DNA from 2 places in the Pseudoduganella dura genome. Region 1 is predicted to be linked to the other one. Evidence: predicted binding sites of a transcription regulator. Region 1 holds the regulator's gene; the other holds the start of a gene.

Region 1 (15,491 bases):
ACAGGGCCGCACGATCGGCTACATGTCGGTGCGCACCCGCGCCACCCGCGAACAGATCGCCGAGGCATCCGCCGCCTATGCCGCGCTGCGGACCGGCACGCGCGAGCTGCACATCCGCAACGGCCAGGTCGTGCGCCACGGCCTGCCGCACCTGCTGGCGCGCCTGTCGCATGTATCGCTCGGCATGCGCATCTGGCTGTCCACCAGCGTGGTCAACGTGCTGCTGCTGGGCGTCTGCATGGCCAGCCTGCTGGCCGACGAAGCCGGCAGCGGCGTGCGCTACGGCATCGTTGCCGCCACGCTCGCGGGCCTGCTGATCAACGTCTTCCTGTGGCATACGCTGCGCACCGGCATGCTGCAGCCGCTGGCCCGCGCGCTCGACGGCGCCCGCTCGATCGCCGCCGGCGACCTGTCCGGTTCGTTCGACACGCGCAGCACCGATGAGGTCGGCCAGCTGCTGCGCGCGCTGCAGCAGATGAACAGCAACCTGATCGCCACGATCCGCGACGTGCGCGTCAATGTCGAAACGATGGCCGTGGCCACGCGCCAGATCGCCGCCGGCAACGCGGACCTGTCCGGCCGCACCGAAGCGCAGGCCGCCAGCCTGGAAGAAACGGCGTCGTCGATCGACGAATTCTCGTCCACCGTGAAAGCCAATGCCGACAACTCGCGGCAGGCCAGCACGCTGGCGGTGGCCGCGTCGCAGGTGGCGGAAGAGGGCGGCGTCATCGTCGCCGAGGTGATCGCCACGATGGACGAGATCAACGCGTCGTCGAAGCAGATCGTCGACATCATCGGCCTGATCGAAGGCATCGCCTTCCAGACCAATATCCTGGCGCTGAACGCCGCCGTGGAAGCGGCGCGTGCCGGCGAACAGGGCCGCGGCTTCGCCGTGGTGGCGGGCGAAGTGCGCAACCTGGCGCAGCGCTCGTCGCTGGCGGCGAAGGACATCAAGCAGCTGATCGACGTGTCGGTGCGCAAGGTGGGCACCGGCATGGAGCGCGCCCACCGCGCCGGCGCCACGATGGGCCAGGTCGTCGCTTCGGTCCAGCAGGTGACCGCGATCATGCAGGAGATCTCGACCGCCTCGCACGAGCAGAGCCTGGGCGTTGACCAGGTCAACAGCGCCATCGCCCACATGGATGAAGTGACGCAGCGGAACGCCGCGCTGGTCGAGGAAGCGGCCGCCGCCGCCGGCAGCCTCGCCGACGAAGCGCACGGCCTCACGCAGGCCGTGAGCCTGTTCAAGTTCGGCAAGGCGGTCAACACGCGGAAGGGCCCCGGCCGCACTCCCGCGCGCAACGTGCAGCGCCTGGCCGCCTGACCTTACGGGAAAACATCATGAACACCATGCCGTCCGTGCAGTTCGATGGGGACATCATCGGCAAGCTGTCGATGTCCGGCCCGCGCTACACTTCCTATCCCACCGCCGACCGCTTCACGCCCGCTTTCGGCTACGGCGATTTCCTCGAAGCGCTGGCCGGACTGACGCTGCGCGGCGGCCGCCGGCCACTGTCGCTGTACCTGCACGTGCCGTTCTGCGACCGGCTGTGCTACTACTGCGCCTGCAACAAGATCGTCACGAAGGACCGTTCGAAGGCGGCCACCTATCTCGGCTACCTGAAGCAGGAAACGGCCATGCAGGGCAAGCTGTTCGCCGGCATGAACCGCGTGGAGCAGCTGCACTTCGGCGGCGGCACGCCCACGTATTTCTCCGACCGGCAGATGGCGGAGCTGATGGCGCACCTGCGCCGCCACTTCGAGTTCGCGCCGGACCACGAGGGCGAATACTCGATCGAGATCGATCCGCGCACGGTCGATCCGCAACGCATGCGGTCGCTGCGCAGCCAGGGCTTCAACCGCGCCAGCCTGGGCGTGCAGGATTTCGATCCGGACGTGCAAAAGGCCGTCAACCGCATCCAGCCCTACGGCGAGACGATGGCGGTGATGAACGCCGCCCGCGATGCCGGCTTCCGCTCGATCGGCGTGGACCTGATCTACGGCCTGCCGAAGCAGTCGATGCAGACCATGGAGGCCACGCTGTCGAAGGTCATCCTGGCAAACCCGGACCGCATCGCGCTGTACAACTACGCGCACATGCCGCACCTGTTCAAGCCGCAGCGCAGGATCGCCGACGACGACCTGCCCGCGCCGGCCGCCAGGCTCGACATGCTGGCCCTGTGCATCAGCCGCCTGGCCGCCGCCGGCTACCTCTACATCGGCATGGACCATTTCGCCAAGCCGGAAGACGATCTCGCCGTGGCCCAGCGCCATGGCCGCCTGCACCGCAATTTCCAGGGCTATTCGACCCATGCGGAGATGGACCTGGTGGCCTGCGGCGTCTCGGCCATCAGCGCCGTCAACGGCACCTACAGCCAGAACGAAAAGACGCTGGACGGCTACTACGCCCGGCTCGATGCCGGCAAGCTGCCGATCGCGCGCGGCCACCGCCTCGACAGCGACGACCTGCTGCGGCGCCTCGTGATCGGGCGGCTGATGTGCAATTTCGAATTGTCGGTGGCCTCCGTCGCGCAGGGCATGGCGGTGCCGTTCCGCGAGTATTTCGCGCCCGAGCTGCGGGAGCTGCAGGGTTTCGTGGCGGACGGCCTCGTGACGTTCGAGGATGACTGGATCTCGGTCACGCCGAAGGGCCGCCTGCTGATCCGGAACATCTGCATGGTGTTCGACCGTCATCTGCGCCAGGCACGGCTGCAGGCCCCGGCCGCACCGGCGGCCATGCAACCGCTGCGCTACTCGCGCACCATCTGAACGATGAATCCGGAAAGACCGCCATGGACGGTTTGAACCTGCTGCCCGTGTTCGCCGTGGGCCTGGCCGGCAGCGTGCACTGCGTCGGCATGTGCGGCGGTATCGCCGGTGCGCTGAGCGGCGTGCCGGCTGCGGCCGCGCCGCGGCGCACGATTCCGATCGCTCAGGCCACGCCGACGCCGGCGGCGGGCACCGCGTCCGGCGGCGCGATGCGCGCGTGGACGGCCATGTTGCCGCGGCAGTTGCCACATCTGGCAATCCATAACGCCGGCCGCATCGGCAGCTACATGCTGGCCGGCGCGCTGGCCGGCGGACTGGCGGACGGTGCCGGCACGCTGGCGCTCGCATCGCACTGGCAAGGCGTGGCGTACCTGCTGGCCAATACGATGCTGGTCGCACTGGGCCTGTACCTGATGGATGCCTGGCATGGCCTCGCGCGCGTGGAAGCGGCCGGCAACCTGCTGTGGCGCCGGCTGCTGCCGGCCATGCGCTACCTGCTGCCGGCCGATTCGCCGGCGAAGTCGTTCGCACTGGGTGCGCTGTGGGGCTGGGTACCGTGCGGCATGGTGTACAGCGTGCTGCTGGCGGCGCTGCTGTCCGGCTCCGCGGCCGGCGGCGCGGCGACCATGCTGGCCTTCGGCGCGGGCACGCTGCCGATGCTGCTGGCGCTCGGCGTGGCCGGGGCACGGCTGCGCCAGGCGATGCAGCGGCCGGCGGTGCGTGCCGGTTGCGGCGTGCTGGTACTGTGCTTCGGCGTGCTGGGCCTGGTTCGCCACGCATCCGGCCTGTCGCACGGCTGGCTCGATGCGCTGTGCCTGGCGGTGCCGCCATGAGCGCCGTGCCGAAACCGCAGTGTTTCCATTGCGGGCTGCCCGTACCCGACGGCTTCGCATGGCACGTGACGATCGGCGGCGCGCCGCGCGACCTGTGCTGCCCCGGCTGCGCGGCCGTGGCGCAAACGATCGTCGACATCGGCCAGGAAAGCTACTACACCGGACGTACCGGTTTCGCCGCCACGGCGGACGATGCGGACCTCGTGCCGCCCGAACTGCGGCTGTACGACGCCGACCCGCGTTTCATCGGAGACGGTAGCGAGAAGGAAGCGGTGCTGCTGGTCGAGGACATCCGCTGCGCGGCATGCGTGTGGCTGATCGAGCGGCGCCTGCTCGCGTTGCCCGGCGTTGCCATCGCCAGCCTGAACGTCGCGACCGAGCGGCTGACGGTGCGCTGGCATTCCGGCGATGTGCAGATCTCCGCCATCCTGCAGGCAATGCGCACGATCGGCTACACCGCCTGGCCATACGACGCCGCGCGTCACGAGGAACAGTTGAGCAAGGCCGGCCGCACGCTGGGCCGCCAGCTGTTCGTGGCCGGCCTGTCGATGATGCAGGTGATGATGTATGTCGCCCCCGCCTACCTGGCCGGCGACGGCACGCTCGATGCGGACATGGCCGCGCTGATGCGCTGGGCGAGCCTGCTGCTGACGATTCCCGCCGTGGTCTATTCCGCCCAGCCGTTCTTCAGGGGCGCATGGACGAGCCTGCGCGCCCGCGCACCCGGCATGGATGTGCCGGTGGCGCTCGGCATCGCCGCGGCATTCGGCGGCAGCGTGGCGGCCACGGTACGCGGCAGCGGCGACGTGTACTTCGATTCCGTGACGATGTTCGTGTTCCTGCTGCTGGCAAGCCGCTGGCTGGAACTGCATGCGCGGCGCAAGGCGGCCGGCGCGCTGGAGCGGATGCGCCATGCCTTGCCCGCTTCGGCCACGCGCTTCCCCAACTGGCCGGCCAGCGGCAAGACCGCCGTCGTCAGTGCCGCCACGCTGGTGCCGGGCGACCACGTGTTCGTGCGCACCGGCGAAGCGTTCGCGGCCGATGGCGTCATTGCCGAGGGTCGCACGTGCATCGACCTGGCCTTGCTGACCGGCGAATCGGCACCGCAGCCGCGCGGACCGGGCGAACCGGTGCCGGGCGGCGCGGTCAACGCCGGCCCCGCCGTCGTGCTGCGCGTGGCGAAACCGGTGGCGGAGAGCACGCTGTCCGGCCTGCTGAAACTTGTCGAGGCGGCAGGCAGTGCAAAACCCCGCATCGCGCAATGGGCCGACCGCGTTGCCTCGCGTTTCACGGTGGCGCTGCTGCTGTTCGCCTTGCTGGCGTTCGCCGCGTGGCATGTCGTCGACCCGGCCCGTGCATGGCCGGTGGCGATCGCGGTGCTGGTCGTGTCGTGCCCGTGCGCGCTGTCGCTGGCCACGCCGTCGGCACTGGCCGCGGCCACCGATGCGCTGTTGGGCAGGGGCGTGCTGGTGATGCAGCCGCACGTGCTGGAGACGCTGCACCGCGCCACGCACGTGGTGTTCGACAAGACCGGCACGCTGACCGCCGGGCGCCCCACGGTGCAGTCGGTGCAGGTGCATGGCGAAGCCCACCGCGAAGCCTGCATCGCCATCGCCGCGGCACTCGAGCATGGCAGCCTGCATCCGCTGGGCCGTGCGATCGCGGCGCTGAACGAGGAACAGCCGCAGCTGCACGGCTGGCATGCGGCGGACGTGTCGGAACATGCCGGACAGGGGCTCGAAGGCACGGTGCAGGGACGGTGCTACCGCCTCGGCAACGCCGCGTTCGTCGCCGGCCTGGCGGGCACCGACGCGCCGCCCGCGCTGCCCGACGGCACGGCCGTTTATCTCGGCACCGCAGGCCGGTGGCTGGCGTGCTTCACCGTCACCGATGCGCTGCGCCCCGATGCGCAGGCAACGGTCGACCACTTCCGCGCGCTGGGCAAACAGGTGCTGCTGCTGTCCGGCGACCGGCAGGTGCTGGCCGACGCGGTGGCCGCGCAACTCGGCATCGTCAAGGCGATCGGCGACTGCCTGCCGGCACGCAAGCTCGAATACGTGCAGCGGCTGCAGCAGAAGGGCGCCATCGTCGCCATGGTCGGCGACGGCATCAACGACGCGGCGGTTCTGTCCGCCGCCGACGTGTCGTTCGCGATGGGCACCGGCGCCGCGCTGGCGCAGGTGCACGCGGACACGGTACTGCTGCACGGCCGGCTCGCCCTCGTGGCCGACGCCGCCATCGCCGCGGGCGCGACGATGCGCGTGATCCGGCAGAATCTCGCCTGGGCCACCGTGTACAACGCGGTCGCGATCCCCGCCGCCGCCTTCGGGCTGCTGGGCCCGATGCTCTCCGGCGCCGGCATGGCCGCCAGCTCCGCGCTGGTGATCCTCAACGCGCTGCGGCTGCGCCGGCACTAGGCACGGCGATGGAATCCCTTTACCTGCTGGTCCCGCTCAGCGTCGCGCTCGTGTTCGGCGCGCTGTGGCTGTTCTTCAAGGCCGCCGACGACGGCCAGTTCGACGACCTCGAAGGCCCCGCCCTGCGCATCCTGCAGGACGACGACTGAACCACCTCGCCCCAACGACTGCTGAGCTGGTCGCAAAACGACACCGGGCAACACCGGGGGCGCGGCAGGGATTTCGCGGAGCATGCTCCGCGCCTGCCAAGCGGTGATGGCATGCATGCCATTACTCCTTCCAGTCCCCGATTTTTGGCAACTGTTCCACCGCGCCGTTTGGCGGTCGGGGAGACCCTGCAACGCTGGATAGTGCGTTTGGTCAATTTTGACTTAGGTCAAAGTTTTTAAGACCTCCGCTGCGTAACCTCTCGGGCATATCAAGACCACTACCCGGGGGTGTTCAATTGGAACAAAACTATAACGACAAGGTCGTGAAGCAGTTCGCGATCGCGACGGTGGTGTGGGGCGTCGTCGGCATGCTGGTGGGTGTGATCATCGCCGCGCAGCTGGCCTGGCCCGCGCTGAATTTCGATGTGCCGTGGCTGACGTATGGCCGCCTGCGTCCGCTGCACACGAACGGCGTGATCTTCGCGTTCGGTATCTCGGGCCTGTTCGCCACGTCGTACTACGTGGTGCAGCGTACCTGCCAGGTGCGGCTGTTCTCCGACCGGCTGGCCGCGTTCACGTTCTGGGGCTGGCAGGCGGTGATCGTCTCGGCCGTGGTCACGCTGCCGATGGGTCTCACCCGCGGCAAGGAATACGCGGAACTGGAATGGCCGATCGCGATCCTCATCGCGGTGGTGTGGGTCGCCTACGCCGTGGTGTTCTTCGGCACCATCGTCAAGCGGAAAGTCAGGCACATCTACGTGGCCAACTGGTTCTTCGGCGGCTACATCCTGGCCGTCACGCTGCTGCACGTGGTGAACGGCATGGCGATGCCGGCATCGCCGACGAAATCGTATTCGATGTACACCGGCGTGCAGGACGCGATGATCCAGTGGTGGTACGGCCATAACGCGGTGGGTTTCATCCTCACCGCCGGCTACCTGGGCATGGTGTACTACTTCATCCCGAAGCAGGCCGGTCGCCCGGTGTACTCGTACCGCCTGTCGATCGTGCACTTCTGGGCGCTGATCTTCACCTACATGTGGGCCGGCCCGCACCACCTGCACTACACCGCGCTGCCCGACTGGACCCAGTCGCTTGGCATGGTGTTCTCGCTGATCCTGCTGGCGCCTTCATGGGGCGGCATGATCAACGGGATCATGACGCTGGCCGGCGCGTGGCACAAGCTGCGCACCGACCCGATCCTGAAGTTCATGATCGTCTCGCTGTCGTTCTATGGCATGGCGACGTTCGAGGGCCCGATGATGTCGATCAAGACGATCAACGCGCTGTCGCACTACACGGACTGGGGCATCGCCCACGTGCACGGCGGCGCGCTGGGCTGGGTGGGCTTCATCACGATGGGTTCGATCTACTACCTGCTGCCACGCCTGGCGGGCCGCACGAGGATGTACAGCACGCAGCTGGTCGACCTGCACTTCTGGGTGGCCACCATCGGCGTGGTGCTGTACATCGCGGCGATGTGGATCGCCGGCGTGATGCAGGGCCTGATGTGGCGCGCCGTGAACCCGGACGGCACGCTGACCTACACCTTCGTCGAAAGCGTGAAGGCCACCTATCCGTACTACGTGGTGCGCTTCGCCGGCGGCACGCTGTACCTGGGCGGCATGGCGATCATGGCGTTCAACACCTGGATGACCCTGCGCGGCCGCGACGTGCCGGTGGCTGCCATCCCGCAATTGCGGGCCGCCTGAGGAGGAGCACATGAAATTCACACACGAGTGGATCGAAAAAAACCCCTGGCTGCTGATCGCGCTGGTGACGCTGGTGGTGTCCGTCGGCGGCGCCGTGGAGATCGTGCCGCTGTTCTTCCAGAAATCGACGACCGAGCCGGTGGCCGGGCTCACACGCTATTCGCCGCTGCGCCTGGCGGGCCGCGACATCTACGTGCGCGAAGGCTGCTACGCCTGCCACTCGCAGATGGTGCGCCCTTTCCGCGCCGAGACGGAGCGCTACGGCCACTACTCGGTGGCCGGCGAATTCGTGTTCGACCGGCCGTTCCAGTGGGGCTCGAAGCGCACCGGCCCGGACCTGGCACGCGTGGGCGCCCGCTACAGCGACGAATGGCACCGCACTCACCTGCGCAACCCGCGCGACGTGGTGCCCGAATCGAACATGCCGGGTTACCCGTGGCTGGCGCGGACGAAGCTGGTACCGCAGGACATCGCGCCGAAGCTGCGCGCGCTGCAGCGCCTCGGCGACGGCTACACGGATGCCGAAATCGCCGCGGCGCCGGCCGGGCTCGTGGACAAGACGGAAGAAGACGCCCTGGTCGCCTATCTGCAGGGCCTGGGCACGCTGATCAGGTCGAGGAATTGAGAGGAACCGACATGACACTCGAACACATTTTCGACAGCGCCAGCAGCGTGATGACGGTGATCTCGTTCGCCACGTTCGCCGGCATCTGGGCGTGGGCCTGGTCCACGCGCAAGCGGGACGATTTCGCGCAGGCGGCGCAACTGCCTTTCGACGGCGACGGGAACGGGGAGCGGCACGATGTCTGACTTCACCAGCGGTTTCTGGAATTACTACATCGTGCTGCTGACGGTGCTGGGCATCGCCGGCTGCGCGCTGCTGCTGTGGGCGCAATCGAGCCACGGGGTGACCGCCGCCGAAGCGGCGCCCGGACCAACCGGCAAGGGTATCGAAACGACAGGCCATGTGTGGGACGAGGATCTGACCGAACTGAACACGCCGATGCCGCGCTGGTGGATGTGGCTGTTCTACATCACGATCGTGTTCGCCGCGGCTTACCTGTTCCTGTACCCGGGCCTGGGCACGTATGCCGGCAGGCTCGGATGGCGGTCCGCCGCTGCCTACCAGGAAGAACTGGCCGGCGCCGACAGCCGGTATGGCCCCCTGTTCGACCGATACCGCCGGCAGGACCTGAAGGCGGTGGCCGCCGATCCGCAGGCGCGCGCGATGGGCGAGCGCCTGTTCCTGAACTACTGCGCGCAATGCCACGGCTCGGATGCGCGAGGCAACAAGGGTTTTCCGAACCTGGCGGACAGGGACTGGCTGCACGGCGGCGACCCGGCCACGATCAAGCAGACGATCATGAACGGCCGCCACGGCGTGATGCCGCCGATGGGCGCCGCGGTGGGTACCGACAAGGATGTCGAGAACGTGGCGCATCATGTGCTGAGCCTTTCCGGCAGCGCCGCCGCCGATCCGATCAAGAGCGTGCTCGGCAAGCGCAAGTTCGCCGCCTGCCTGGCCTGCCACGGCGCCGGCGGCACCGGCAACCCGGCGCTCGGCGCGCCGAACCTGGCGGACAAGACCTGGCTGTACGGCGGCAGCGCCGACACGATCATGGAAACCATCCGCAACGGCCGCGACAGCACCATGCCCGCGTTCGGCGACTTCCTCGGCGAAGGCAAGGTGCATGTGCTGGCCGCCTACGTGTGGGGCCTGTCCAACGAGGCGAAGTGAGCATCATGAACGCTCCAGGACCCGGGCACGTGATCCGCATGTACGAAAAGCGCCAGCCGATCCATCCGCGCGAAACGGATGGCCGCTTCGCGCGCCTGCGCTGGCTGTGCGTGTGGCTCACGCAGCTGGCCTACTACGGCACGCCGTGGCTCGCGTGGAACGGTCGCCAGGCCGTGCTGTTCGACCTGGGCGCGCGCAAGTTCTACCTGTTCGGCCTGGTGCTGTGGCCGCAGGATTTCATCTACCTTGCCGCGCTGCTGGTGATCTGCGCCTGGGGGCTGTTCCTGGTGACGGCGGTGGCCGGCCGCGTGTGGTGCGGCTTCGCCTGCCCGCAGACGGTGTACACGTCGATCTTCCTGTGGATCGAGCGCAGGATCGAAGGTTCGCGCGCGGCCCGCATCGCGCTCGACAGGCAGGGCGCCTCCCCGCGCAAGCTCGGCAAGCGCACCGCGAAGCATCTTGCATGGGGCGCCGTGGCGCTGTGGACGGGTTTCACGTTCGTCGGCTACTTCACGCCGGTGCGTGATCTGGGCAACGGCATCGCCACGCTGTCCCTCGGGCCGTGGGAATGGTTCTGGGTGCTGTTCTACAGCCTGGCCACCTACGGCAACGCCGGCTGGCTGCGCGAGCAGGTGTGCAGGTACATGTGCCCGTATGCGCGTTTCCAGAGCGCGATGTTCGACCGCGATACGCTGATCATCACCTACGACACGCAACGCGGCGAGCCGCGCGGCAAGAAGGCGGCGAACGGCGCCTGCATCGACTGCACGCTGTGCGTGCAGGTGTGCCCGGCCGGCATCGACATCCGCAACGGTTTGCAGTACGAGTGCATCGGCTGCGCGGCCTGCGTGGATGCCTGCGACAACGTGATGGACAGGACCGGCCAGCCGCGCGGCCTGATCCGCTACAGCACCGACCGCGCCATGGCGGCGAACCTGGCGCCGGCGCGGCCCCTGCAACGGGCGCTGCGCCCGCGCGTGCTGGCCTATGGCGCCGCGCTGCTGGCGGCGACGCTCGCGCTGGGCCATGCGCTGGCCACGCGCATGCCGTTGAAAATGGACGTGATCCGCGACCGCGGCTCGATGGGCCGCGAAGTCGACGGCGGCGCGATCGAGAACGTGTACCGGCTGCAGATCATGAACACTTCCGAGCGGGCGCACCGCTACCGGATCGCGGCCGCGGGCCTGCCCGGCCTGGCCCTCGCCACGGAGGATGTCGTAACGCTGGCCGCTACCGAAACGCGTGCCGTGCCGGTCCGGCTGCGCGCTCCCCACGGCGCCGGCCATGCCGGATCCAACGAGATCCGGTTCAGGCTGACGGCGCTGGACGACGCGCGCCTGTCGGTCGACGAACGCGCCGTATTCATCGTACCGCGCTGAAGGAGCAACGATGCACCCGATGACGATGTCTTCCACGCCGTGGTACCGCGAGCGCTGGCCGTGGCTGCTGATGGCCGGCCCGGCCGCAGTGCTCGCCGCCGGCGCATGGACCGGCTGGCTGGCCTTCTCGCAGCAGGATGCGCTGGTGGTGGGCGATTACTACAGGCGGGGCAAGGCGATCAACCAGGACCTGCGGCGCGACCGGGCCGCCGCCGCCATGGATGCACGGGTGGCGCTGCGCTACGACGCCGTGCACGGCGTGCTGCAAGGACGGCTCTCGGCGAATGCGCCGCCGCGCGGCACGCTGCTGCTGCACCTGGCCCATGCCACGCAACCGGGCAAGGACCTGCGCCTGCTGCTGCGCCCCGATGCGGGCGGCAGCTTCGCCGTGCCGTTGCCGCGGCTCGAACGCAGCCGCTGGGTGGTGCTGGTGGAAGACGACCGGCGCACATGGCGGCTGGAAGGGCAGTGGCGGTGGCCGGTGGAGCGGGAAGTGGTGCTGGCGGCGCGACTTGATCGGTAATGCCGCGACGGGCATGGAAAACAGGTGTCTGACACCATTTCCCGTGGAAATGGTGTCAGACACCTGAAAATCAGCTGCAGGTCTCCGTCCCCGCCGTGATCGCCTTCAGCCGCGGCAGGTCGAGCACTTCGACCTCGCGGTTCGACACGCGCAGCAGCTCCTGCTTCTTGAACTTGTTCAGCAGCCTGCTGATGCTCTCGATCGTCAGCCCCAGGTAGTTGCCGATATCCTCGCGCGACATGCGCAGCTGGAACGCGGTGTCCGAATAGCCGCGCGCCGCGTAGCGCGAACCCAGGTTGACGAGGAACGCGGCGAAGCGCTGCGTGGCCTGCATGTTCCCGAGCAGCAGCATCACGCTCTGCTCGCGCGTGATTTCCTGGCTCATCATCCGGTGGAAGTGGCGCAGCAGCGTGGGCATGTCCACCAGCAGCCGCTCCAGGCTGGCGAACGGGATCTCGCACACTTCGCTGTCTTCCAGCGCCATCGCGCTGCAATAGTGCCGGTCGGTGCTGATCGCGTCCATGCCCAGCAGTTCGCCGCCCATCTGGAAGCCCGTCACCTGTTCCTCGCCATTGGCGTTGATCTGGTATGTCTTGAAATGGCCGAGCCGGATCGCATACAGGTTCGTGAACGGGTCGCCGATGCGGAACAGGTTCTCGCCTTTCTGCACCTTGCGGCGGCGGCCGATGATCTTGTCCAGCTTGTCCATGTCGCCCACGTCGAGGCCCATCGGCAGGCACAGCTGGTGCATGCTGCAGGTCGAGCAGCGCGCCTTCAGGCTTTCGATCGTCACGCCGGGCAGCGTCAGGGAAGGCAGCTCTTGCATCATTGTCATCGTCCGGTCAAGGGTGAGCCACAGTGTACTTGATCCGCCCCGCGAGGAAAACCGTGGGGAAACTTTCATGCAGCGTGTCTTCCCGCACAGTGCGCTGCCGGCCGGGCGGCGCATAGTTCCCCGATAACATCGCGGCGAAGGGGGAAACAGTGCGTCCGCTCGGTATCAAGGCAAAAGTCGCGCTGGCGACGACCGTCACGACCATCGTGACGATCGCGCTGGTCACCGCACTGCAGGCCCAGCGCATGCAGGCGGATTTTTCGCGCGTGCTGTTTGCCCAGCAGGATGCGCTGATCACGCGCACCGCCCACGAACTCGATGAAAAAGTGATACTGCTGCGCGACATCGTGGCCGAATCGGCACGCTGGCAACCGGACGAGATCTGCAACGACGCGCCGGCCCTGCGCGCCCATTACGACTATCGCGCCGTGCTCCGGCTGTTCGACGACATCCTCGTCGTCAACCCGGCCGGCATCGTGGTGGCGGACGTGCCGGCGCTGCCGGGCCGCCCCGGCGTGAGCGTGGCGGACCGCGCCTACTTCCAGCGGGTGCTGAAGGAACGGACGGCGCTGGTCACCGAGCCGCTGATCGGCAGGGCGAACAAACAGCCGATCGTGCAGATGGTGGCGCCCGTGCTCAGCGAGGATGGCGAGGTGGCCTGCGTGCTGATCGGCGTGCTGCGGCTCTACCGGGATAACCTGCTGGGCCACCTGCGCACCGCCAGGGTGGGCCGTACCGGCTACTACTACATCGTCACGGGCTACGAACCGTCGATCTACGTGGTGCACCCCGACCCGGCGCGCCTCATGCAGCCGCGTAATCCACAAGGCTATCCGTCGACGTTGCGGGCAATCCGCGAAGGATTCGAGGGTACCGTGATCAGCACCGACGCCCGCGGCATGCGCGCACTGCAGAGCTACAGGCGGCTGAAGACGGTGCCGTGGATCCTGATTGCCTCGCTGCCCGCCAGCGAGGCGTTCGAACCCTTCGAAGACCTGCTGTCGCGGCTCGCCCTGTGGGGCACGCTGGCCTCGCTGATGGCGGCCGCCGTCATCACGTGGATCACGCTGCGGCTGATGTCGCCGCTGGTGCGGCTGCGCGACAGCATCCGCGAACTGCGCGGCGATCCGCAGCATTTCAAGCCAGTGCCGGTGACATCCCGCGACGAGATCGGCGAACTGACCGGGGCCTTCAACGACCTGATGCGCGAGCGCTCCGCGGCGGACGGCCGCGCCCGCGAGCTGATGGACGAAGTGGAAACCCGCGCCGTCGAGCTGGAGCGGGCGCGCGACCGTGCCGAGGCGGCCAACCGCGCCAAGAGCGACTTCGTGGCCAACATGAGCCACGAGATCCGCACGCCGATGAACGCGGTGCTGGGCATGGCGCAACTGCTGCAGAACACCGCGCTCACGACCCAGCAGCGCAAGTACCTGCGCATGATCCGCACCGCCGGCGATTCGCTGCTGGGCATCCTGAACGACGTGCTGGACTATTCGAAAATCGAAGCGCAGCGGATGGAACTGTCGCCCGTCGAGTTCAACCTGGACGACTCGATGGCCACGCTGGCCACGACGATGACGATGAGCGCCGGCGACAAGGAACTGGAGCTGGCCATCGTCGTCGAGCCGGACGTGCCGCGGCTGCTGCGCGGCGATGCGCTGCGGCTGCAGCAGATACTCGTGAACCTGGCCGGCAATGCGATCAAGTTCACCGCGCAGGGCGAAGTGGTGGTGGAAGTGCGGCTGGGCAGCGGCAGCGGCAGCGCGCAGGAAAGCGGCAGCGGCGCGGTGCTGTGCTTCGAAGTGCGCGATACGGGCATGGGCATGAACCCGGAGCAGCTGTCGCACCTGTTCCAGGCGTTTACCCAGGCGGACGAAAGCATCACGCGGCGCTTCGGCGGCACCGGCCTGGGGCTGGCGATCTCGCGCCGGCTGATCGAGCTGATGGGCGGCGAGATCCACGTCGACAGCGAACCGGGGCAGGGCAGCCGGTTCTGGTTCGAGCTGCCGTTCGGCGTGGTGCAGCGGCAGGAAACGCCGCGCCAGCCGGCAGTCGGCCACTTCGCCGTGCTGGTGGCGGACGACAACGCCACCAGCCGCAACCTGATCGGCCGGCTGATCCGGGCCTGGGGCTGGGAAGCGGACGTCGTCGATTCGGGCAGCGCCGCGCTGGCGATGTACGCCTTCCGCATGCGCAACGGCCGGCCATACGATGTGGTACTGGCGGACTGGCACATGTCCGGCCCGGACGGCCATGCGCCCGCCGTGGCGATCCGCCGCGAGGCCGATGGCCGGGCGCAGCCGATCGTGGTGATGCTCAATGCCTTTGCCCGCGAGCGCCTGGAGGAGATCTCGAAGAGCGCCGAGGCGGACGCCGTGCTGGTCAAGCCGATCACCAGTTCGACGCTGTTCGATGCGCTGCACCAGGCGCTGGCGGCCAAGGCCGGCGCCGACGACGCGGCCCCCGCCGCGGACAGCCATGCCGGCCGGCTGCAGGGCGTGCATTTTCTGCTGGTCGAAGACAATGCGCTGAACCAGGCGGTGGCGCGCGGCCTGCTGGAACATGCCGGCGCTACGCTCGACGTGGCCGGCGATGGCCAGCAGGCCATCGACATGCTGCGTGCCGATGCGCAGCGCTACGACATCGTGCTGATGGACATGCAGATGCCGGTGCTGGACGGCTTCTCGGCCACCGCCGCGATCCGCAACGAGCTGCTCCTGGGCCTGCCGGTGGTCGCGATGACGGCCGGCGTGCTGGCCTCCGAACGCGACCGCTGCGTGGCCGCCGGCATCACCGACTTCATCGCCAAGCCGGTCGTCGTCGACGAAATGATGACGGTCATCGACCGGTACGTGCCTGCGCAGCGCCGGCCGCCCGTGCAGGAACCGCGCTCACTGCAGGAAATGAATCCTCCGGTGCCGCGGGACGTGGACCGGCAGGACGTGGACCGGCAGGACGTGCCGGGGGCGCAGGATGGCGAACCGGTGTTCAGCATGGACAGCCTGGGCCGCGTGATGGGCCGCGACCCGAAAGGCCGGGCACTGATGCGCAGGATGGTGGAAGGCGCCCTGGAAGGCGGCATGGCGCCGGCGGACGAAGCGGACCACGCGCTCGCGGTCGGCAACCTGGAGGCCGC
Region 2 (15,491 bases), 850 kb from region 1:
GCCGGAACGCTTCTGCAAGGTCTCTTCCGGTGCCTGTACGCCGGGCTCCATGCGCAGCAGGTAGGCGATGTCGCGCTGCAGGCGCTGGTTGATCGCCACCAGGAAGTCGTTCGTCCCCATCGGCTGCGCCAGCAGGTCGCGGCGTGCGGCGGCGACCCATTCCTGCAGCAGCGGGCCCGATGGCTCCACCTGCAGGTAGGCGGTCAGTTCCGTGGTCAGCTGCGGCGGATACGCGAACGGAAACGTTTCGGCATATTTCTCGACGAAGAAATCGAACGGGTTAATGACGGTCATGTCCGCAACCAGGTCGACCGTGAATTCCAGCATGTCCGCTTTTTCGGGGAACACGAAACGGCCGATGTAATTGCCGTAAGGGTCTTGCTGCCAGTTGATGAAATGGTCTTGCGGCGTCACTGACAGCGAATACGACAGGACCGGCGTGCGGGCATGGGGCGCGGGCCGCAGGCGCACTTCGTGCGGCGACAGATTGACCAGGCGGTCATAGCGGTAACTGGTCTTGTGATGCAGCGCGATACGGATAGCCATGCGGGAATGCCTTTCGAGATGAGTCCGAGATTAGTCCGAGATTAGTCCGGGATTAGTCTGATATGTGAGCAGGTAAGCATGATCCATACCTGCAACTACAGCAACGGTACCTTATGTCGCGTGATAAACCTGGCACGTTTCTTGATAGCACTGCTGGGACAGGAGGAATCGATGCCGAACTTTTACGACGAGATGTATTCCACTGAAGCAACCGTACGGCCACATTATCATGCGTTCGCGGATTGGCTGGCACAGCAGCCCCCGCACTTGATCGACCAGAAACGGGCCGAAGCCGAACTGATCTTCCAGCGCGTGGGGATCACGTTTGCCGTCTATGGCGACAACGCCGGCAAGGAACGCCTGATCCCCTTCGACATCATCCCGCGCGTGATCGATGCCGCCGAGTGGGCCAGGCTGCAGGAAGGCCTGGTACAGCGCGTGACGGCGCTGAACCGTTTCCTGCACGATGTCTATCATGATCAGGATATCCTGAAAGCCGGCATCGTTCCGCGCGAACAGGTGTTGAACAACGCGCAGTACCGGCCGGCGATGCAGGGTGTCGAAGTGCCGTCCGATATCTATGCGCACATCGCCGGGGTCGACATCGTGCGGGCCGGCGCGGGCGAATTCTACGTCCTGGAAGACAACCTGCGGGTGCCCTCCGGCGTTTCCTACATGCTGGAAAACCGCAAGATGATGATGCGGCTGTTTCCCGCGCTGTTCGCCAGCAACCGGGTGGCGCCGGTCGACCACTATCCCGACCTGCTGCTCGACAACCTGCGCACCGTGGCGCCGCCCGGCATCAGCGATCCGACGGTGGTGGTGATGACGCCCGGCATGCACAACTCGGCCTACTTCGAGCACGCGTTCCTGGCCCAGCAGATGGGCGTGGCGCTGGTGCAGGGGCAGGACCTGTACGTGAAGGACGATACCGTCTACAAGCGCACCACGCGCGGCCCGAAGCGGGTCGACGTCATCTACCGCCGCATCGACGACGACTATCTCGATCCGCGCGCGTTCCGCGCCGATTCCACGCTGGGCGTGCCCGGCCTGCTCGACGCGGTGCGCGCAGGGCGGGTCGGCCTGGCGAACGCCATCGGCACCGGCGTTGCCGACGACAAGTCGATCTACCCGTTCGTGCCGGACATGATCGAGTTCTACCTGGGCGAGAAGCCCATCCTCAACAACGTGCCCACCTACCAGTGCAGGAAGCAGGAAGACCTGGCCTACACGCTGGCGCACCTGCCCGAGCTGGTGGTCAAGGAAGTGCACGGCGCCGGCGGCTACGGCATGCTGGTCGGCCCGGCCTCGACCCATGCCGAGATCGAGGCCTTCCGCGAGCGCCTGCTGGCCAACCCGGCAGGCTACATCGCCCAGCCCACGCTGGCGCTGTCGGCTTGCCCGACCTATGTCGAATCGGGCGTCGCGCCGCGGCATATCGACCTGCGCCCGTTCGTGCTGTCGGGCAAGAAGGTGACGATGGTGCCGGGCGGGCTGACCCGCGTGGCACTGCAGGAAGGATCGCTGGTGGTCAATTCGTCGCAGGGCGGCGGAACCAAGGACACCTGGATATTGGAGAACTAGCATGTTGAGCCGCACCGCAGATCATTTGTTCTGGATGGCCCGCTACACCGAGCGGGCGGAAAATACCGCGCGGATGCTCGATGTCCGCGTGCAATATTCACTGATGCCGCAATCGGCGCTTGCCGCCCAGCAGGGCTGGCGCACCATGCTGGGCGTTTCGGAACTGGACGCGCAATTTGATGCCAAGTACAGCGCACTGACCCAGAAAGAGGTGATCGACTTCATGGTGCGCGATCCGGACAACCCATCGTCGATTGCCAGTTGCCTGACGGGCGCGCGCGAAAATGCGCGCGCCGTGCGCGGCACATTGACCACGGAAGTGTGGGAAACCGAAAACACCACCTGGATCGAGCTGCAGCAGCACCTGAAGAACCGCATGTTCGAGCACCATCCGGGCCAGTTCCTGGAATGGGTCAAGCACCGCTCGCACCTGTCGCGCGGCGTCACGCTCGGCACCATGTTCCAGGACGAGGCGTTCAACTTCATCCGCCTCGGCACCTTCCTCGAACGGGCCGACAACACGGCGCGCATCCTCGACGTCAAGTTCAAGTTCCTGGCCTCCGACACGATCAAGGCGGGCGCCCAGGACGAATTCTATTACCTGGCGGCCCTGTTGCGCTCGGTGTCCGCGTTCGAGACCTATCGCAAGGTCTACCGCGACGCGATCACGCCCACGCGGGTGGCCGCGCTGCTGATCCTGCAGGCGAAAATGCCGCGTTCGCTGGTAGCGTGCATGGCCGCCGTGGTCGCCAACCTGCAGGAGGTGAGCAACGACCAGTCGCGCGAAACCGAACGCCTGGCCGGAAAGCTGCACGCCAAGCTGCAACTGGCGCTGATCGACGACATCCTGGAAGAGGGCCTGCATGAATTCCTCACGGCATTCCTGGCATCGATCGAACGGCTGGGCAATGGCATCAGCAGCGATTTCCTGCTGCCGGCGCCGGAAGTCGATGCCTGATGGCCGCGGCACGACGGCTGCCTCATGAAGCTGCTTCAGCACCATGCTGGCCACGATGTCTGCACCAATAATGCCCAAATATATTGTGCGCCGCACCAATATGAATAAAATTATAATTATTGCGCCATAGTGGTGCAATTGTGCCCAGCATGGAAAGCGAGCGTGCCATGTGGATAAGAACCGGTTGTTACCTCAGTTTCACCGTCGCCCACCCGGCGCCTTTCATCCTCATGCTGCGTCCGCGCAGCGGTGCACAGCAATGGGTGGCGCGGGAATCGTATACGTTGACGCCCAGCGTGCCGGTGCTTGAATTCACCGACGCCTACGGCAACCTGTGCCAGCGCCTGATCGCGCCGCAAGGCCAATTCTCGATTCATACCTCGGCCGATGTGCTGACCCCCGACGTCATCGATGTCGCGCCCGGTGCGCCGTTCGACGAAGTGCAGAACCTGCCCGATGCCGTGCTGACCTACCTGCTGCCGAGCCGCTACTGCGAGTCGGACCGCTTCTTCGACATGGCCAGCAGCATCGTGGCCGGCCTTGCTCCAGGATACGACCAGGTTGCCGGCATCTGCGACTGGATCCGGCGCCAGGTGCGCTACAACTCCGCTTCGAGCCACGGCCACATGGCCGCGACCGATGTCAACTTCCGGCGCGAAGGCGTGTGCCGCGACCTGGCGCACCTGGGCATCGCCCTGTGCCGCGGCCTGTGCATTCCGGCCCGCATGGTGGTGGGATACCTGCACGGGCTCGCGCCGATGGACCTGCATGCGTGGTTCGAGGCCTATGTGGGCGGCCGCTGGTACACGTTCGATCCGACCCAGGATGCGCCGCGCGGCGGCCGCGTGACCGTCGCCTATGGACACGACGCCGCCGACGTGGCGATCTTCAACCAGTTCGGCCCGGCGCTGGTGCCGCATCACATGCACGTAACGGTTCAATTGCTGGAAGCAGCGCCGGCCTGATCATGCGGGCCGGCAAGGATGCCCGGCCTTCGACCGGCCGGGCATTCAAGCCGGGCACAACAGGGGATGGTTACGATGCGGCGGGCGCATCGGCCGGCATGTTGGTCGGCACCTGCGCAGGCGCGTTTGCCGGTGCGCTGGCCTTTGCCAGCGCCTTCGCCTGCTTCATCTGGGCGCGCACCACCTTGTGCACGAATTCCAGCTTTTCCAGCACTGGCGTGCTGAGCTTGAACGGATAGGAATCCGGCGTGCCGATGCTGCGGTTCAGGCTGTTGAGCACGTAGGTCAGCGCGAACCAGTCGTTCAGGGTTTCGTCGAACGAATCGGTCCTGGTTGGCAGGGTCACGCTTTCCAGCGACGGCTCATCGGGTTTGCGGGGCGTGAGCGACAGGCCGCACGCATGCGCCGTTTCCAGCGTATCGAGCATGTGCAGGTAGTGGGCCCAGGTCTCGGCCCAGTCTTCCCACGGGTGCGAGCTGGCATAGCTGCTGACGAAGCGCGATTCCCAGTCGGCCACCGGGCCTTCGCTGTAGTGGCGTTTCAGCGCCTCGCCGTAATCCTGGCGCTCGTCGCCGAACAGGGCGCGGAAAGGCTCGATCCACTCGCTGTCGGCCACCAGCCGGTCGAAATAATAGTGCCCGCTTTCGTGGCGGAAGTGCCCCAGCAGCGTGCGATAACGCTCGTGCATCTGTTCGCGCGTGCGTTCGCGCTCGGCCGGGTCGGCTTCGGCGATGTTCAGGGTGATCAGCCCGTTGGCGTGGCCGGTCATCACGCACTGGTCCGTCACGCCGTCTTCCAGGAACTGGAACGCCAGGCCCGTTTCGGGCTCGGTCTCCTTCGATACCGGCGTCAGGCTCAGCGTGGCCAGCGAAAACAGCAGGCGGCGCTTGGCTGTTTCCAGGCGCGACCAGAGAACGCGGTTCTTTTCCGACGACAGCGCCGGAATGATGACGGTCAGCTGGCACGACTCGCACAGGTCGTGCGGGTCGTCCGCCGGCAGCACCCAGTTGCAGACATTGTGCTGCACGTAGTTGGCGCATGGTTTGTACAGCTTGCCTTCGTCCCTGCGGTTCAGGCTGCGCCATTGGCCTGTTTCCGTCTCTTCGAAGCTGTTGATGGAGCGGTGCAAGGGCTGGTAGCCCAGCTTGCTTTCGCAGTTGAAGCACAGGGTGTTCTCAAAAAAAACTTGCTGGGCGCACTTGTCGCAATGAAACGTTTTCATGGGGGCAGTACCAATAGATGAGAGGGAATAGATGAAGAGGTTGTGGGTGTTTTGTAATTAACAATCTAACAGCAAATTCGATTCCGATATCGCCGTGTCGGACAACGCCTCATCTATCGTGCGCACCCCCGCCGGACTAGAACCTGGCGGCCACGCTCATGCCGATACTGCGCGGCATCAGGCGGTAACCCTGCACGATGGAGGCCACCTGCGGATGCTGGATGATCGTGTCGTCGTCCAGCGCGTTCTTCACGAACAGGCTCAGCTTGTAGCGGTCGAGCGTGAGCCCGGCGCTCAGGTCCACCGTGTGGTATGCCGGCCGCTGGTAGTCGGTCTGTTCCGGATTGAGCGAGCCCTTGCTGGAGCCCACCCACTGCACGCCGCCCGCCACGAAGGCGCTCCTGTCGCCGAACGCGGCGAAGTTGTACTGCGCGCTGACGGCGGCGTTGTATTTCGGCACACCCTGCACCTGGGCACCCTGCACGGCGCCGATCACGCCGTTGCGTATCCCTTCGTCATTGGACAGTTCCGCCTTCACGTAGCCGCCCGAGGCGCTGAGCGTGAGGCCGGCGAACGGCCTGGCCTTGATGTCGAACTCGACGCCCTTGCTGACCGCGTCGCCGGCATTGGCGTTGTAGGTGTAGGCGCAGGTCGGCAGGTACACGCCTTGCTGGATATTGGTCCACTTGACGTAGAACACGTCGGCGTTGATCGACAGGCGGTTGTTCAGGAAGCGCGACTTGCTGCCCACCTCGTAGCTCCACAGGCTGTCCGGCGCGTAGGTGGCGGGGCCCTGTTCGAGCCCGTTCGCTTCCAGGTCGGGCGCGCAGGTGGTCGGCGGCACGAACACGTTCGATCCGCCCAGGCGAAAGCCCTTGGCGGCGGTGGTGTACACCGTGTGGGCCGGGTCGACTTCCCAGGTCAGCGCATACTTGGGCAGGAAGGCCGTGGAGGACAGGCGCGAGGAGCCCGTGTTGCCGGCTCCCGCCAGGTAAAGGCTGTTGCGCTGGTCCAGCGACGAGCTGCCCTTCAGGTAGCGCGCGCCGACGGTGGCATGCAGCGACGGCGTGAAATAGTAGTTCAGTTCGCCGAACACCGAGCTTTGCCTTTCGGTGTAGTGGAAGGTGCCGGAAAACGCGTTATCGCCGGGGAAGGAACCGGCATTGGCACCCGGCAGGATGTCCGGATCGCTGCTGCTGAAGCCGAATTGCGCGAAGGTGTCGTTCACGCCGAAGATCGGATCGTTTTCGTTGATGTCGGTGTGCTGCTTGGAGACATACAGGCCGCCCAGCCAGGTCAACGGCGAGCGCGCCGGATCGTAGGGCTTGGACGCCAGGCGCAGTTCCTGCGCCAGCTGGCGCACCCGGTTGTTCAGGTACACCGCCGACGGCAGCGCGGCGACCGCCTCGATCAGTTCCGGCGGCGCCGTGCCGCCATCTTCCGTCGACGTGAGGAAGGTCGACAGCGAATAGCTGTTGTACGCCGAGCCGTTCTGGGTGCGGTCGAACTTGCGCCGGAAGTGGCTGGTGCTCGACGTGAGGTCGGCCGCTCCCAGGTCCCAGCCGACCAGCACGTTCGCCGTCTGCAGGATATCCTTCGACGGTTCGCGCACCTGTTTCTGCGCCTGGTAGCGGGGCAGCTCGATATTGAATGCCGCAATATCCCTGGCATCCACCTTCTGGTAGTACACCGACGGCGTGACGGTCAGCGCGGCCGTCGGCTTCCACTTGAGCGCGATCCGCACTTCCTGGTCGTCGACCTTGTTGATATTACCGGCCAGCACACTGCCGCCATTGCCGACCTGGTCGATGAAGCCGCCGGCGCGCTGCGCCTGCACGCCGATGCGCAGCGCCAGCTCGTCGCGCACCAGCGGGATATTGGCCACCGCATTGGCCAGGTAGCCGGCGCTGCCGCCCTCCAGCGACGACGCCTCGGCATAGGTGCTGAACTCGCGCTCGGCCAGGTCCGGTTCGTTCGGCACGAACTTGATGGTGCCGCCCATCGAGCTGGCGCCGTACAGCGTGGCCTGCGGCCCGCGCAGCACTTCCACCCGGTCGATATCGAAGAATTTCGGCTCCACCGCGCCCATCGTGTAGACATTGCCGACCGTGAGCGACACATCGCCCAGGTAAATGCCGACGGTGGCGGCGCCGGCGCCCGAGCTGATGCCGCGGATCTCGATGTTGGACGTGCCGGGTCCGGCGCCGCCATTGCCGGTGGCGGCGGTGAACGAAATATTCGGCACCGTGCGGGTCAAGTCGGTGATGTCGTTGACGTGCTGCGCCTGCAGCTGCGCGCCGCTGATGGCGGAGATGCTCATCGCGACCTTGTTGGGGTCTTCCTTGCGCTTCTGCGCGGTGACGGTGACGATCTCGATCTGTTCCGACAATGCGACCGGTCGCGCCTGGCCCGCGCTGTCCGGCGCGTCGGCGGCTTGCGCGAACGCCGTGCCGGGCAGGGTGGCTGCAAGGGGGCACAGGGCGGCAAAGGCATAGCTCAGCGCTGCAGGCGGGCGGATTGTCATGCGCATCCTTCATGGTTGGAGACCGGTGGGGCCGAATGTCGGCCGGCGAGAAGCGTCAAAGAATTCTAGCAATAAGGATGCCAGTATTTTTGCCGCACCGGCGCGGCCTGTTCGCGCCGTACCGGATTGACCACGGCGGTGCCGAAGAAAGGCGGGCCGGCGTGCTATCTTGTTAAGGTCATAAGGTCAGGTGCCTGGCCCGTCGTCAGGCGCGATCTCCGCGGCAGCAATCAATTCAACGTCAGGAAACGAGCATGCAACAACTTTCTCCAGCGGGGCAGCAGGTCATCGACGACATTGCCAGGCGTTACGGATACAGCACCGATGCGGTCCTCAGCATGCTGCAATCGGTCATCAACGGCAATGGCAGGATGGCGCAATTCAACCACCCGGAATTCTCCGGCTCCGGCCAATGGATGAGCGGCGGCATGACGATGGTGTCCGACATGTTCAACAACAACCTCAAGAACAGTGTGAGCAACCTGTGTTCCGAGCTGTCGCAGCTGGTCACGGCGCAGCCCGACCTGCTCCGGAGCGGCAGCTTCCAGTCGCAAAGCCAGGGCGGGCAGCAGCAGGACAGCTATTCCGGCGGAACGCATTACGGGGCAGGGCAGGGCGGGGCCGCCGGCGGCGCCAGCCTGTTCGTGCCGCCCGCGCCCGGCAGCAATGTGGACTGGTGGGGGGCCGACCTGCGCTGGCCCAACAGCACCGGCGCCCAGAACGGCGTGCGGTATGCCTACTTCGCACAGGCGCGCCGCCTGGCCATCGAAGTCAACGGCAGGGTCACGATCTACGACACGCTGGACCACCAGATCGGCGGCTTTTCCCAGCAACAATCGTATGGCGGCTCGCTCGGCTTCAACAGCCAGCATGGCCTGATCGATGTGGCACGCCTGCCGATCGTGTCTGTCGATGGCGTGGTGCAGGAATCAGGAGCAGGATCTGGGCCAGGAGCCGGGGCAGGCTACGCGCCGGCTCAGGCATCGGGCCAGGCAGCGCCGGCGGCACAGGGAGCAGCGCCGGGTGTGTCACCGCAGCGTGGCGCCACGGGCAATGCGAAGGACTCGGATATTTTCGCAACGATCGACAAGCTTGCCGAACTGCGCAGCCGGAACATCCTGACGGACGCCGAATTCGATGCGAAGAAGGCCGAATTGCTGGCCCGCCTGTAACGCGGGGCGCGGTCGAATTGCGCGCCGCGGAACGGTGGCCGCCTCCCCCTACCAGGGCAGTTCCGCACCGTTATAGGACCGGAACGAGCCGCTGTCGGCAGGCGCCAGCGCATCGATTACCCGCAGCATGTCGGCGGCGGCATCCTGGGCGGGTCGCCCGATGGTCTCGCCCCGGAACGGTTGCGACAGGCGTGAGTTCACGGTGCCCGGATGCAGTGCCACCAGCACACTGTCTTTCCGGGTGCGCGCGACTTCGATCGCGGCGGTCCTGACCAGCATGTTGAGGGCGGCCTTGGAAGCGCGATAGCTGTACCAGCCACCCAGCCGGTTATCGCCGATGCTGCCCACCTTCGCCGACAGCATGGCCATGATCGCGCGCTCGCCGGCCAGCAGCGGAACGAAATGGCGCATCACCAGCGCGGGGCCGAAGGTGTTCGCCTGGAAGGTTGCCTGCATCTGCGGGTAATTCAGGTCGGCCAGGCGTTTCTCCGGCATCATTCCTTCATTGTGCAGGATGCCTGCCGCATTGATGATCAGGTGGTAGCGCCTGCTGCCGCCAAGGACGCGTGCCGCTTCGGCGACGCTGTGTTCGTCGGCGAAGTCGATGGGCGGCATCGACCGGCGATGCAGGCCCTGGACCGATGCGCAGCGCGGCGAATTTCCGAGCAGGTCGACAAAGGCCGCCCCGATCGTGCCCGATGCGCCGATGACCAATGCGTGAAACCCGTGGGGAAGACTGTTCATCATGATGGCTTGCTCCGTCGTCGACAGGACAGCAGTGTAACGCCATGGCGCAACGCAAAACGCCACCCGAAGGCGGCGTTTTGTTTTTCCTGGCGGCCCGGCTTGTAATCGGGCTGCCGGTACAAGGATGTTCAATCCTCTGCCGTGTTGTCCGGGATCTCCGGCCAACGGGCAGGATGACAAGGGACCGGTGCCTTGTTCAAGCCGGTCCCGGCATGTCAGAACTGGTTCATCGTGTTGTGCTTGCCGGAGGCTTTCAGCGCCGCTTCGCCGCTGAAGTATTCCTTGTGATCGTCGCCGATGTCCGAACCCGACATGTTCTGGTGCTTGACGCAGGCGATGCCTTCGCGGATTTCCTTGCGCTGGACGCCGGCGACATAGCCCAGCATGCCTTGCTCGCCGAAGTATTCCTTCGCCAGGTTGTCGGTCGACAGTGCCGCGGTATGGTAAGTCGGCAGCGTGATCAGGTGATGGAAGATGCCGGCTTCGCGCGCGGCGTCGGCCTGGAACGTGCGGATTTTTTCATCCGCGGCGATCGCCAGTTCGGTGCCGTCGTATTCGACGCTCATCAGCTTGGAGCGCTCATACGCGGACACATCCTTGCCTTCGCTCTTCATGCTGTCGTAGGCCTGCTGGCGGAAGTTCAGGGTCCAGTTGAACGACGGGCTGTTGTTGTACACCAGCTTGGCGTTTGGAATCACCTTGCGGATTTCGCTCACCATGCCGCCGATCTGGGCGATGTGCGGCTTTTCGGTCTCGATCCACAGCAGGTCGGCGCCGTTCTGCAGCGAGGTGATGCAGTCCAGCACGCAACGTGCTTCGCCGGTGCCGGCACGGAACTGGAACAGGTTGCTCGGCAGGCGCTTCGGGCGCACCAGCTTGCCGTCGCGCTTGATGACGACATCGCCGTTGTTCATCGACTCGGTCGAGACTTCTTCCACGTCCAGGAACGAGTTGTATTGATCGCCCAGGTCGCCGGGCTCGCGGGTGAAGGCGATCTGCTTGGTCAGGCCGGCACCCAGCGAATCGGTCCGCGCCACGATCAGGCCATCGTCCACGCCCAGTTCCAGGAACGCATAACGAACGGCACGAATCTTGGCGAGGAAATCCTCATGCGGCACGGTGACCTTGCCATCCTGGTGGCCGCACTGCTTTTCATCGGAAACCTGGTTCTCGATCTGGATGCAGCAGGCACCCGCCTCGATCATCTGCTTGGCCATCAGGTAGGTGGCTTCGGCATTGCCGAAACCGGCGTCGATGTCGGCGATGATCGGCACGACATGCGTGACGTGGTTGTCGATCTGCTCCTGGATCGCCTGCCTCGCGGCGCCTTCGGCCCCGTCCAGCTGGCGGAACAGGCCGCCCAGCTCGCGCGCATCGGCCTGGCGCAGGAAGGTGTACAGCTCGCGGATCAGGCCGGCAACGGCCGTTTTTTCGTGCATCGACTGGTCGGGCAGGGGGCCGAACTCGGAACGCAGGGCGGCAATCATCCAGCCGGACAGGTAGAGGTAGCGGCGGTCGGTGTTGTTGAAGTGCTTCTTGATCGAAATCATCTTCTGCTGGCCGATGAAGCCGTGCCAGCAGCCGAGCGACTGGGTGTATTTCGATGAGTCGGCATCGTAGTTCGCCATGTCGTCGCGCATGATCTTCGCCGTGTACCGGGCGATATCGAGGCCCGTCTTGAACCGGTTCTGGGCGCGCATGCGTGCGGCGGACTCGGGATTGATCGCGTTCCAGGCGCTGCCTTCCTTGTCCTTCAGGGCAGCGATGGCTTGGATATCGTCTTGATACTGTGGCATGTGAATCTCCCGGGTAGATAAAAGGATCAAAAAATCGTATCTTCGTGTGGTCGGGCCTGCTCACTGTCCGGTTTCGGGAACGGTGAATAAAGCAAAACTCCATGTACACAGAATAGTCGTTTTTCGGTGAGGATGTGAGTCTTATATAAGACAGATGACTAAATTTATTTTGATATGAAACAAAGACTTATCATGCAAGTTCCATGATGTGAAATAACTATTCAAGAAATGGAATGAGGCAACGGTTTGTCTCGCGGCGAGAGTCCACATTGTGAAATGAATTTTCAGTTGCAGGGAAATGAAGCATCGTGTCGAGCATGCCAGGCGCCGCGGCAGAGCGGACCCGGATCCCCCAGGGAGGTGATTCATGCAAGCCGCCAGCGGTGGGTATAGACTGGATCCTGCAACAACCTCGTAACAATCAACATCCTGGGAGGCAATATGCCCTGCGTTGATCATGACTATAGAAATTGCCCCGCCTATATAGAATTGCGCGATGGCCAGAAATGCAAGCAACCTGGATGCCAGCGTCAAAAGGCGCTCCTGCAGAGTGCTCCGGCCTTGTTCGAGCATGTCGACGATGACCTGGACAGCGTTGTCATTCCCGGCAAGACCGGAGGAAGGCAGGGCACGATCTAGATTGCTCGCCGAACCAGCTCGCTCACCGGTCTTGTCGCCTTACTGCAGGCGAACGCATGTGGGAAACGGGCAGGAGGCTTTCCTGTTCCGCAAACAAAAACGCCACCCGAAGGTGGCGTTTCAACTACCGCTGAACTCCTGGCGGACCAGGGTGAAATCGCCACAGGCACAACGATGCTCAATCTTCCGCTTGCCGACAGGCGACCAGGCGGCTGGCCGCCTGTCGGTAAAGCCGCGGGAACTATGGGTTCTGCCACAAATCCAATGAAATCGGTCGCGGTTTTTGCCCGGTGGATGTCGGCACCGTGTCGCGGCGGGCGCCTGCGCTTCTCGGCGCGGACTGCCTGGCCGTCCGGATCGGATGCCACGGAAAAGGAGGAGTGACGGCCATGCAGCAAGCTGCGCCGGATGGAACGATTCCGGCTGAACTGGAACAGAGCTGGAAATCGAAGTGACCGAGTCGTGCGTCATGCGCGATCTAGGCCAGACCCAGAGCGTTCTGCGATCCCTTAACGATCGTGGCATTTCCACTTCGCTGGACGATTTCGGCGCAGGCTATTCGTCGCTCAGTTACTTGCGACAACTGCCGCTGCAGTGCCTGAAGATCGACCAGTCCTTTGTGCAGACCATGCTGACTGATCCGAACGCGGGGAAGCTCACCCAGGCCATCATTGCCATGGGAATCGCCCTGGACATGGTCATCGTGGCCGAGGCGTGGAAACCAGGGAACAGATGGACTGGCTGCTCGCCCATGGCTGTCACATCGGACAGGGTTATTTTTCAGCCCGCCCGTGCCGCCGGAAGATGTGCACGATGTCATCGAGCGGGTCGAATTGCGGCTGCTCGCCTGAGCATTGCGCGCGCGGTCATGCATGTTGCGGCAGGAACCCGGCTTTCCGTGAGCGGAATGAAAAACGCCGACCTGCATGGGTCGGCGTTTTCCTGAATCTTGGTGGCCCGGGGCGGAATCGAACCACCGACACAAGGATTTTCAATCCTCTGCTCTACCAACTGAGCTACCAGGCCAAGGCGCGCAATTATAGCAGCCCTGTTGCGGGTTTGCCTAGTCCCATCTCTCGACTGTTGACCGGCAGCCGGCCACGGGTGTAATTTGGGCTTTTGCGCGGAGTTCCGGATGCCGATCAACTATGCCCGCCGCCTCACCGGCCGCCAGCGCGAGGCGCGCGGCAACCGGCAGCTCGGCATGGTGCTCGCCTTCGTGGCCGGCGCGGCCAATGCCGGCGGCTATGTCGCCGTTCACCGGTACACCTCGCACATGACGGGCATCGTCTCCGCGATGGCCGACGACGTGGCGGCGGGCGCCTTCGGCCTTGCCGTGGCGGGGCTCGGCGTGCTGGCCGCCTTCGTCGCCGGCGCGGCGAGCTGCGCGCTGATCGTCAACTATGCGCGAAGGCGCGAGCTGCACAGCCTGTATGCGCTGCCGCTGCTGTTCGAAGCGGTGCTGCTGCTGGCGTTCGGCATGCTCGGGACATGGCTGGCCTCTGTAGCGCTGGTGATCGTGCCCGCCACGGTCACGCTGCTGTGCTTCATGATGGGCTTGCAGAACGCCGTCATCACGAAGCTCTCGAACGCCGAGATCCGCACCACGCATGTCACCGGGATGATGACGGACATCGGCATCGAGCTGGGCAAGGCGCTCTACCCGAACCGCGCGGGCAGCGCGGCGCCGGTCGTGGCGAACCGGGACCGCCTGCGCCTGCTTGCCACGCTCGCGCTGTGCTTTTTCACCGGTGGCGTGGCCGGTGCCATCGGCTTCGCGCGGCTGGGCTATGCGGCCACGGTGCCGCTGGCATTGACGCTCGTGCTGCTGGCCATCGTGCCGGTCGTGGACGATCTGCGCCAGCGGCGCATGTACTTTTAAGGAAGCGTACGTCCGCGCAGCCGGCTCTTGAGTACCAGTCCGCCGGCATCGAACAGCACCAGGTATTCCGGCCTGCTTTCGGAGTGCCGGTCGTCGGAGCGGGGATACAGCCAGGCTTCGCGGCCATCCCGGAACGCGACCGTGGTGCCGGGGCCGAGCAGGGCACGCACCTGTTCGCGGGTCTGCCCGGCCGTCACGCCGGGTACCGCGGGCGCACCCGCCGGCGCCGGATCATCCATGTATTCGAACGACAGCAGCGTGTCGTCCGGCCAGGCGCGGTCCCATATCGGCGCGTGGAAGGCGCGGTCGAGCAGCACCTGGCAATCGCAATACGGCAGGTCCGCCGCCTGTACGCTGCCGCCGGCATACACGGAACGCAGCGGTGCCGGCACGGCGCCGCCGCCGCCGGAATGCAGCGTCATCGCGAACACCGGGCGCGCGGTGAAGAACAGGTAGCGCCCATCCGGGTCTTCGCACACCCGGTCGGGATTCGACAACAGCTCGCCCAGCCACGCGAACAGGTGCGCGTTGTTCGATACCAGTCCCGCTTCCATGCCCACGCGGCATTCCAGGCGCAGGTCGCCCAGCCGCCGCATCCCTTCCGGCACGCCGGGGCTGCGCACCTCCGCGCGCCACGTCATGCTGGCGGTGCGGCGGTTGGCCACCAGCGCCGCGTCCTCGCGCCACGCGCGTTCGTCGCGCGCCAGGGTAAAGGTATTGTCGGCGTCGACCGGTACCGGGAGGCCCAGCGTGTCGCCCACCACCTTCATCTCGATGTCTTCCATGCGCGTGCCGGGCAGCCGCGGCAGCAGGCGAAAGCGCAGCGCCGCACCCAGTGCCAGCGCCGGCGCTTCGCGTGCGAAGCGGTCCATGCCGCGGATCATGCGGCGATAGGATTTGTCGACCGGATCGCGGGTCGACGTCACGGCAACGCTTGGCATTGCCTGGGCGGCGGCCGGCGCGGTCCAGAGTGACAGGAGCACCGGGAGTACCAGGGTGTAGCCGTATTGCAACATGCAATCCTCCGTGTCCTGAACAGGCCCGATGCCGCGCGTGTGTCCCCCATATGCTCGCACGGTTGGCGGTACAATCGCCGCATAATAATCCACAGCGAAAGACCCGATGAGCGAAAACTCACTCACCAGCTCGTCGCTGCCCCCGCCCCGCAAACCTGTCTTGCCCGACTTCCAGCAGCGCTACGAGCTGCTGGTCGCCAGCATCAGCGACTACGCGATCTACATGCTGGATACGGAAGGTTATGTCAGCAGCTGGAACGCCGGCGCCGAGCGTTTCAAGGGGTACAAGGCGCACGAGATCATGGGGCATCACTTCTCCCGTTTCTACACGGAGGAAGACCGCGCCGCCGGCCTTCCCGCCAGGGCGCTGGCAGCGGCGCGCGACGAAGGCCGCTTCGAAGGCGAAGGCTGGCGCGTGCGCAACGACGGCACGCGCTTCT

Evidence for each region. Region 1 encodes FNR, which switches genes on or off when oxygen is low (the NO sensors DNR and NnrR bind a similar motif). Its sites were predicted from a motif close to TTGATNNNNATCAA; they were not measured.
Region 2: GJV26_RS10210 (isocitrate lyase) is a predicted target of FNR. The motif match lies at 11,684-11,697, and genes of this name have one in related genera.

What each region holds. Positions count from the first base shown of each region.
Region 1 covers NZ_WNWM01000002.1:3,168,490-3,183,980, reverse strand. Annotated here, with positions in the region: gene GJV26_RS13940 (methyl-accepting chemotaxis protein) at 1-1,324, shown strand, start outside; gene hemN (oxygen-independent coproporphyrinogen III oxidase) at 1,342-2,769, shown strand; gene GJV26_RS13930 (sulfite exporter TauE/SafE family protein) at 2,793-3,602, shown strand; gene GJV26_RS13925 (heavy metal translocating P-type ATPase) at 3,599-6,019, shown strand; gene ccoS (cbb3-type cytochrome oxidase assembly protein CcoS) at 6,028-6,168, shown strand; gene ccoN (cytochrome-c oxidase, cbb3-type subunit I) at 6,465-7,880, shown strand; gene ccoO (cytochrome-c oxidase, cbb3-type subunit II) at 7,891-8,505, shown strand; gene GJV26_RS13905 (cbb3-type cytochrome oxidase subunit 3) at 8,517-8,690, shown strand; gene ccoP (cytochrome-c oxidase, cbb3-type subunit III) at 8,683-9,618, shown strand; gene ccoG (cytochrome c oxidase accessory protein CcoG) at 9,624-10,997, shown strand; gene GJV26_RS13890 (FixH family protein) at 11,008-11,520, shown strand; gene fnr (fumarate/nitrate reduction transcriptional regulator Fnr) at 11,591-12,349, opposite strand; gene GJV26_RS13880 (response regulator) at 12,505-15,491, shown strand, end outside.
Region 2 covers NZ_WNWM01000002.1:2,314,873-2,330,363, reverse strand. Annotated here, with positions in the region: gene GJV26_RS10250 (transglutaminase family protein) at 1-546, opposite strand, end outside; gene GJV26_RS10245 (circularly permuted type 2 ATP-grasp protein) at 718-2,130, shown strand; gene GJV26_RS10240 (alpha-E domain-containing protein) at 2,132-3,088, shown strand; gene GJV26_RS10235 (transglutaminase domain-containing protein) at 3,319-4,053, shown strand; gene GJV26_RS10230 (zinc-binding metallopeptidase family protein) at 4,124-5,275, opposite strand; gene GJV26_RS10225 (TonB-dependent receptor) at 5,412-7,799, opposite strand; gene GJV26_RS10220 (SHOCT domain-containing protein) at 8,054-8,971, shown strand; gene GJV26_RS10215 (SDR family NAD(P)-dependent oxidoreductase) at 9,020-9,715, opposite strand; gene GJV26_RS10210 (isocitrate lyase) at 9,934-11,514, opposite strand; gene GJV26_RS10205 (EAL domain-containing protein) at 12,593-13,099, shown strand; tRNA gene GJV26_RS10200 (tRNA-Phe) at 13,104-13,179, opposite strand; gene GJV26_RS10195 (YoaK family protein) at 13,289-14,035, shown strand; gene bamE (outer membrane protein assembly factor BamE domain-containing protein) at 14,032-15,051, opposite strand; gene GJV26_RS10185 (hybrid sensor histidine kinase/response regulator) at 15,158-15,491, shown strand, end outside.